DNA from 2 places in the Halomonas sp. AOP25-F1-15 genome. Region 2 is predicted to be linked to the other one. Evidence: predicted binding sites of a transcription regulator. Region 2 holds the regulator's gene; the other holds the start of a gene.
The links. Region 2 encodes LexA, which represses DNA repair genes until DNA is damaged. Its sites were predicted from a motif close to TACTGTNTANNTANACAGTA; they were not measured.
Positions count from the first base shown of each region.

Region 1: ACT3TF_RS15825 (PA0069 family radical SAM protein) is a predicted target of LexA. The motif match lies at 1,607-1,626, and genes of this name have one in related genera.

Region 1 covers NZ_JBQSXV010000009.1:71,704-75,915, forward strand. The annotation lists gene ACT3TF_RS15815 (DUF2797 domain-containing protein) at 1-159, shown strand, start outside; gene ACT3TF_RS15820 (winged helix-turn-helix domain-containing protein) at 169-468, opposite strand; gene ACT3TF_RS15825 (PA0069 family radical SAM protein) at 511-1,593, opposite strand; gene ACT3TF_RS15830 (SDR family oxidoreductase) at 1,764-2,495, shown strand; gene ACT3TF_RS15835 (MliC family protein) at 2,564-2,932, shown strand; gene ACT3TF_RS15840 (AzlD domain-containing protein) at 2,950-3,225, opposite strand; gene ACT3TF_RS15845 (AzlC family ABC transporter permease) at 3,261-3,923, opposite strand.
Region 2 covers NZ_JBQSXV010000008.1:154,725-158,936, forward strand. The annotation lists gene ACT3TF_RS15310 (ribonuclease J) at 1-969, opposite strand, end outside; gene purU (formyltetrahydrofolate deformylase) at 1,239-2,093, shown strand; gene lexA (transcriptional repressor LexA) at 2,196-2,873, opposite strand; gene ACT3TF_RS15325 (TetR/AcrR family transcriptional regulator) at 3,152-3,829, shown strand; gene ACT3TF_RS15330 (L,D-transpeptidase) at 3,807-4,212, shown strand, end outside.

The DNA.
Region 1 (4,212 bases), on a different contig from region 2:
CCGGTTAGTGTTTTCCCACAAAAAGTTGCGTCGCATAACTTTGATAAGCAGCCGCTGGTGGAAGGCGTGCTACAGGGGGTTAAAGGACAGTATTTGATACTCGATAGCGGCGTGATTAACCTGCGTAAATTCACGGGTTATGAGGTTCAAGTGAGTTAGGTCGCTACGCTAACCTGTATAGCCAAGCACTTGTTTTAGCCGCTCAGCATGCGTGGCTACCCAGCAGGGGTCAATCGCGCCCCAATCTCGAATCTGGTAGCGGCCAATGTTATGGCGTTGGCCCTCATCTTTAGTAAAGACACACTCAATATCCAGTTCGGCAAGCGATGCTATCGTGTCCTGAGCAGTGCGTCGCGGCATGCCGGTGGCCTCTATTATGGCAGGTACACTGGCAATGCCCTGTTTGATCAAATGGGCCACGTATAAACGTCTATAAAAGCTTGATTTAGTTTTACTAAGGTCGGGCATGGGGCTTCCTTGGTAGCAAACGTATTGGCGTTGCTAGCTAGCTTAAATGAATAAATCCCCTTGCGCCCGTGGTGGACGAAAATCGCGCGTGTTTAAGCCCTGCTCCGTGCGATCCTGCAGCTTCCATTGGCGGCTGGCGCGAGCGAAGCGTTGCGCGATCAAATCTGCAAAGACGCCTTCACCGCGAAAGCGTTTACCGAACTGAGCGTCGTATATCTTCCCGCCCCGGCATTGGCGCATTAGGCTCATGACTTTAGCGGCCCGCTCTGGGTAGTGTGTTTCCAACCATGCTTCAAACAGCGGTGCGACTTCATAGGGCAGGCGCAGCAACATCCAGGCCGCGGTGCGTGCACCGGCGCGGCTGGCCGCTTCCAATAGTTTTTCGATTTCGTGATCAGTAAGCCCTGGTATCACCGGCGAAATCAACGTTCCCACTGGAATGCCCGCCGTATTCAGTTCACGTATCGCTCTCAAACGTGCCTGGGGCGACGCCGCACGTGGCTCTAAGGTGCGTTTTAAGTTGGCATCTAGGCTAGTTAAACTGACAAAAACACGTACTAAACGGTGCTCGGCCATCTCGGCCAATAGCTCTAAATCACGCAGCACTAAGGTGCTTTTAGTCACAATTGTGACGGGGTGGCGGCATGCTAATAGTAGTTCCAACAACCGGCGGGTGGTTTGTTGGGTAGCTTCTAAGGGTTGATAACAGTCTGTATTGCCAGAAAGATTAATTGGCCTGCACACATAGTTGGGGTGGCAAAGCTCCTCCGATAATTGCTCAACCAAACCGCTGCGGGCAATCAGCTTGGTTTCAAAATCTAACCCAGGCGATAGGTCCCAGTAGGCATGGGAAGGTCGTGCATAGCAGTAAACACAGCCATGCTCGCAGCCACGATAAGGGTTTAACGAGCGATCAAAGGGTAAGTCCGGCGATTTATTCCACGACAGCGCACTCTTGCTCACTTCTTCCCGCACTTCCGTGGCAATGGTCGTGGAGGTTTCCTCGCGCCACCAGCCGTCGTCGTCTGCAATGCTTTGGGTTGGCGCGAAGCGATTGTGCGGATCATACGTTGCGCCGCGGCCCTTGTAGGTAGTTGGCTGGAAAGGCTGGCCAAGAGATGCCATGCTTTCACCCCTTTAGTGATTTTATATACAGTAGTTGCGGAGTGAAAAGAAATCAATAGCCAGCTAGTTGCTGAGCGTATGATGCCGGGAACACGACGCTACCCAAGTCGCTATTACGACGTTAAGGTATTTGAATGAACTGACCATTAACGCGTTACTGAGGAAGCATTATGTCGAAAGTAGTCATCGTGACAGGAGGCAGCCGTGGTATTGGGGCAGCGACCTCATTACTGCTAGGCGCTAAAGGCTATGCGGTGTGCGTTAACTATCTTACTAACCAAGAGCGAGCACGTGAAGTGGTTGATTCCATTATACGTGGCGGGGGCAGGGCCTTTGCTTATCAAGCCGATGTCAGCAAGGAAGCCGATGTCATCCGCTTGTTTGATGCGGCAGAGGCTCACTTTGGCAGTGTGACCCACTTGGTTAACAATGCGGGTATTTTGTTTACGCAATCCAGGTTTGTTGATATTGACTTTGAACGCTTCAAACAGGTGATGGGTAGTAACGTGGACAGCTGTTTTCTGTGTTGCAGAGAAGCTATCCGACGCTTTGGGCAAGGCAGTGCGATCGTCAATGTCTCTTCGCGTGCCTCACAAACAGGCTCGCCCTTTGAGTACGTTGACTACGCCGTCTCGAAAGGAGGCATGGACACGCTGACTAAAGGCTTATCTTTAGAAGTTGCCGCCTTGGGTATTCGTGTCAACGCCGTTCGCCCTGGATCTATCTACACTGATATGCATGCCGATGGGGGCGAGCCAGGTCGTGTTGACCGTTTAGCACCGCAGATTCCTATGCAGCGTGGCGGTACCGCTGAGGAGGTGGCGAATAGCATCGCATGGTTGCTTTCGGAGGAAGCTTCTTATGTGACGGGATCATTTATTGATGTGGCGGGCGGGCGGTAACACTCCCGCACTGGCTACAGTATTATATAGTGTGGATTAGCCCGCATCTCAACAACCGGGAGGCTCATGTGAAAATCTTCGTTCCGCTAACGATTACTTCAATTTTGTTCATTTCGGGCTGTGCAAATTCAGCCCAAAATCAAGTTGATGCTCAAGCATCTGCCGCGACACTTCCAGAATCTATTATGCATAGCTATGAGTGCGAGAGCGGTGAAACGATAGCCGCCGCCTACCCCTCAGCAGACACGGCGAGAGTGCAGTACAAAGGCCGAAGCTACAGTATGCAAATTGCAGTTTCTGGCAGCGGTGCGCGTTATGTGAGTGACGATTTAGAGTGGTGGACAAAAGGCTCTGGCTCAGGGTCTGAGAGTATACTGCTCAGCCATCTGGCTGACGGCACTTCTGGTGACATTATCGAGCATTGTGCCGTGCCCTGAATCCGTCTAGCAATTCATTATGTTACAAACCACCAGCGCCAGCTTGCCGCACATATAATGCCAACGGCAATTGATGCTAAAGGACTTTTTAAGATAATAGCGACAGCACCTGCCATTAAAGCGGCAAACCGGGTTCCTCCGTCACCATGCACAATGATGGGGGTGATGATGGCAATAAGCACCGAGCTAGACATGGCATCAATAAACAGGCGAATGTTAGGGCTTAATGGTATACGGGCCATAATGAGGAGCCCCAAAATTCGAGACCCGTAGCCTATAGCTACCATCATCATGATGGCTAATAGCGATTGCCATAATGGTGATGAGCTCACAAAATACCCGCCTTATACCAGCGTTTGGGAAGTAATATGGCGACCATTCCTCCTGTCAGTGCGCCGACCAGTACATGTAGATAGGGCGGTAGCCACCAATAGGCTAGCAGCGCACTGAGGGCTGCTGCTAACCATGGAAGAATCATTACTAGCTTTGGGTTACCACCTATCACGATCACAAGCAGAAAACATAGCATGATCACGTCAAGACCAAAGCGTTCAGGTTGATGGATACCACCGCCAAATGCCAAGCCGATACCCGTACCTATTACCCAGGCAGTCCATAACGCGATACCTCCTCCTAGGAGAATGCCAATATTGCGCTCTCCGCGCTGATATTCGCCCAGTGCCATGGCCCAATTGGAATCCGTTAACATGAAAATGACGCCAAATTGCTGCAGTAGAGGTAATGGTTTGAGCCAAGGATAAAGCGATGCACTCATTAATAGGTGTCGGGTATGAATGGCCATGGTCGTCATTGCTAGGGCCAGAAGGGGCAGCGGCGTTGTCCATAGTTCAAGTGCCGCAAACTGTGAGGGAGCAGCAAATACAAACATGCTCATTAATATCGCTTCCCAATGAGTGATGCCTGCATGGATAGCTGCTACGCCGAAGGCTAGGCCAAAGGCCACCGTGAAAGTGGCCAAAGGCAGCATCATGAGAATACCTCGCCATGTACCCGCCATATCCAATTTTATTTTATTTTCTCTTTTATTCATAAGCTTACTAGGCATCTTTTGATAGTGAATAATAAAAACAAACAGTCGTGCTTGTTTTTATTATTCTTCGCGTTTAGATTTAACAGCACACATACACCGCTAGGCAATGTGTTATTAAAAATAATGAAATAATATAACACTAAAAAAAGCCGATTAATTCGGTCAGGAGACTGATATATGAACTTCAAGCGCAATGTAATAACACTGGCGGTAACAGCTTTAGCTTTAC
Region 2 (4,212 bases):
TAAGCGCTTTTTAAGCTGATCAATAGGGCGCTCGTTGCCGGGTATGACCTTGGCCGAAAAAATAACGTTATCGCCGGGCTGTAAGTCGACAGAAGGGTGGCGGCCCTGAGCCAGCCTCTGCAGCGCTGCCCGGGACTCACCTTGGCTGCCTGTCGCAATAATGACGACTTCATCGGGCGGCAGGTAGCCCAAGTCGTGATTGGGCACCAGGGGCGGTAAGTCATCCATGTATCCCAGCCCGCGCGCTACGCTGACCATGCGCTCCATCGAGCGGCCCATTAAGCTGATACGCCGGCCACACTGGTGTGCGGCGCGGCCTATAGCAAGCACGCGGGCCAAGTTGCTTGCAAAGCACGAGACCACGACGCGGCCTTCGCAGCGGCTGAGTGTTTTTGCTAACGCCCGAGCGACGTCCCCCTCGCTGCCTGAGTGACCGGGCATAGGGGCGTTGGTTGAGTCGCCGACGACTAAATCGATGGGGGCAAGTGCTTTAAATTGAGCGGCACTGATGGGCGTGCCAATCAGCGGCTCGGGATCAAGTTTCCAGTCGCCGGTATGTAAAACGCGGTAGCCACCGGCCAGCATCATCAGGGCACAGCTTTCGGGAATGGAATGCGTTAAAAGCAAATAACGTAGAGTGAATGGGCCGCTTTCTAGAGCTTCGCCAGGCTCAATGACGTGTATCGCCGCACTGCTAAGCTGATGTTCGGCGAATTTTAATCTGAGTAGCCCTGCTGCCAGCGGCGTGGCATAAATAGGGCAGTTCCACATGGGCCAGAGCCAAGCGACTGCGCCAATGTGGTCTTCATGACCATGGGTGATAAACAGTGCTTTGGGTACGATCCCCAGCGCCTTCGGCGTATCTACGTTGGGTACTTGAAGCGGTGAGTTAGGAAGATCCTGGCGAATCATCATGCCGCAATCAACGGCAATCCAGTGATTGTCATAGCCGTATAGCGTTAGATTCATTCCGATCTCACCACATCCCCCCTGCGGCAATATGCGCAGCGGTGGACGACGACGGGGACGAATTTGAACGCGTGAAGAATGCATCAGTTATGAAAAGCCTAAAAAGTAGTGACTTAACTATACGGGAAGGCAGGGGCGGCTAACAATCATCGTTGTCCTTCCGATACACTATGCAGCGTCGTTAACATGCCAAGGTGATGGTTTGTTAAGCCGGTTTATCCGGTTAGTTTTTCATTAGTGATGTTTGAAATAGGTCAAGAGTAGCCCACATGTCGCATTATTATCGTTTAGTTATTTCTTGCCCTGATCGGGTGGGTATTGTTGCACGCGTGTCGAGCTTTATTGCTCAGCAAGGCGGGTCGATTACTGAAGCCAGCCAGCATTCGGACCTAGAGACCGGCCGCTTTTTTATGCGTTATGAAATCTTGGCAGACTCAGTAGGCATCTCGGTAGAAGCGCTGCGTGCCGCCTTTGAACCGGTAGCCCGCGAATTCAGCATGCAATGGGCATTGGTTGATACTCAAAAGCGTCGGCGCGTAGTGCTGATGGTGTCGCGAGAATCGCACTGCTTAGTAGACCTTCTTTATCGCTGGCAGTCGGGGGAGCTGGATTGCGATATTGTCGGCGTTATTTCCAATCATGACGACTTGCGTTCGCTGACGCAGTGGTACGGAATTCCTTACCACCACGTGCCGGTAGACCCTGACGATAAACAGGCATCATTTGCGAAGGTACAGGCTGAAATCGATAGCGCGCAGGCGGACTGCATCGTACTCGCACGCTATATGCAAATCCTACCACCCGAACTGTGCGCGCGTTATTCAGGCAAAGTGATCAATATTCACCACAGCTTTTTGCCCTCATTTGCGGGAGCAAAACCTTATCACCAGGCCTACCAGCGGGGCGTTAAGCTGATTGGCGCTACCTGCCATTATGTCACCGAGGAGCTTGATGCAGGCCCCATTATTGAGCAGGATATCCACCGTGTCAGCCACTGCCATACGCCTACTGATTTAGTGCGCTTTGGGCGTGATGTTGAGAAAGCGGTACTGGCACGCGGTTTACGCTGGCACTTAGAAGACCGCGTGCTGATCCATGGCAATAAAACGGTGGTATTTAGCTAAGCGGCTTATCAATAAGGCTACTTTATCGCTATGAGGTGGCCGCTTTTGCGACCACCTCTATTAGGTCTGATGAAGGCATTGATAAATGACGTTATGCCTGGCTTAACCTAACGCCTGGCCATTGCCGCCGCGAATCACGCCAACGCCAACGCCTTCTATATCGAGCGACTGGGAACGTAGATCGATTTCAATCGGCGCAAAGTCGGCGTTCTCTGCGAACAGCGTGACCTGATGGCCTTGGCGCTTAAAGCGTTTAACCGTGACTTCATCATCTAAGCGGGCAACGACTATCTGACCGTCGCGGACACGCTCAGTACGGTGCACGGCCAGCAGGTCACCCTCTAAAATACCGATATCTTTCATGGATAAGCCACGTACGCGCAGCAAGTAATCCGCTTTGGGGGTGAAGTACTCAGCAGGCAGCGGGCAGTAGCGGTCGATATGCTCGGCAGCCAAAATAGGACTGCCGGCGGCAACTTCACCAATGACCGGCAGGCCCGCCTGAGCAGGCTCGATCGTGGCAGACAGCGTACTGACAGATGTGTCCAATACGTCTTGAGGCTCTTGGTTAGGCAAGCGTATACCGCGTGACGTGTTGCGAATGATGCGGATCACACCCTTGCGTTCAAGTGCGCGTAGATGCTCCTCAGCGGCGTTAGGTGAGCGAAAGCCGAGTGCTTTAGCGATCTCAGCGCGCGTCGGAGGGTAGCCAAATTCGCCCATGGTTTTAACAATAAAATCAAATACGTGCTGTTGGCGAGCGGTTAGTGGACGCGACATACCAAGCTCCAGAATTGTGAATAGACAGTCATAAAATGAAGGTAACTTAAACAGTAAGTGTTTAAGTATACAGTATGTGTCTCTGTCCAGTATATGGCCTTGTCAATACCAATATTTACCGCTCTGGGAGCTTCAATGATTTGAAACTAAGCTTTTTCTTATGCAGCTTTTCCTTATAAGTGCCGAGGCATTGTGGTGACAAATCAAGCGTTGAGACTACCCAGGTTATGGCATAGTATTTTGCGATGTTTTAAACACCTGTTTCTCTGGAGAGCATCATGGCTCAATCTGATACGGTGACCCGTATACTTGATACCGCTGAAGTGCTGTTTGCAGAGCGTGGTTTTGCTGAAACCTCGCTGCGCAACATCACTAGCAAGGCGCGCGTCAATCTTGCTGCTGTGAATTATCATTTTGGCTCCAAAAAAGCCTTAATTCAGGCTGTTTTTTCCCGCTATCTGGATCCTTTTACGCTGCGTTTTCACACTGCGCTTGATGAGCTTGAGGCTCAGCATGATGGGCAGGTGATACCGCTGGAAACGCTGCTTGAAACTATGGCAACGACGGTTCTTGCGGTGCCCGCTGAGCGTAATAGCTTGAAGGTCTTTATGCGCCTGCTAGGCTTAGCCTACAGTCAGGCTCAAGGGCATTTAAGGCGACATATACAGCAAGAATATGGGGATGTGTTTACGCGCTTCACTGAGCTAGTGCGCCAAGCAACCCCTGAACTGCCCGATGCAGAGCGCTTTTGGCGGCTACACTTCATGCTAGGCACTGTTATCTTCACCCTGTCAGGCCTTGATGCCCTGCGTGATATTGCGGAAAAGGATTACCACGAGCAGGTATCGGTGCGGGACTTAATCCGGCGCTTGCGCCCGGTAGTCGTGGCTGCGATGAATGCGCCACTACCCCCAACTTTAGAAGAAGGACACCATGCGAACGCCAAGGTTAGCTGAGCTACCCCCAACCGAGAACATCTGGCTTGAGATAGATACTACCGAGCAGCTGCTGCGCTGTTGGCGGGGGCCTAAAGTGCTGCATGAGTGCGCTATTTCTTCTGGCGTTGCCGGTGTTGGTGAGCATAATGGCAGCGGTAAGACGCCGCATGGCTGGCACTATGTGCGCGCCGCGATTGGCAGTGGCTTGCCCGAGAATGCGGTATTTCGTGGCCGCCGCTGGACTGAGGAAGTATTCTCGCCAGCGTTAGGCGAAGCCTACCCGCAGCGTGATTGGATTTTGACGCGTATTCTGTGGCTGTGTGGGTTAGAAAGAGGCGTGAATCGTGGCGGTCAGGTTGACTCGCAGCGGCGCTATATCTATCTGCACGGTACGCCTACCG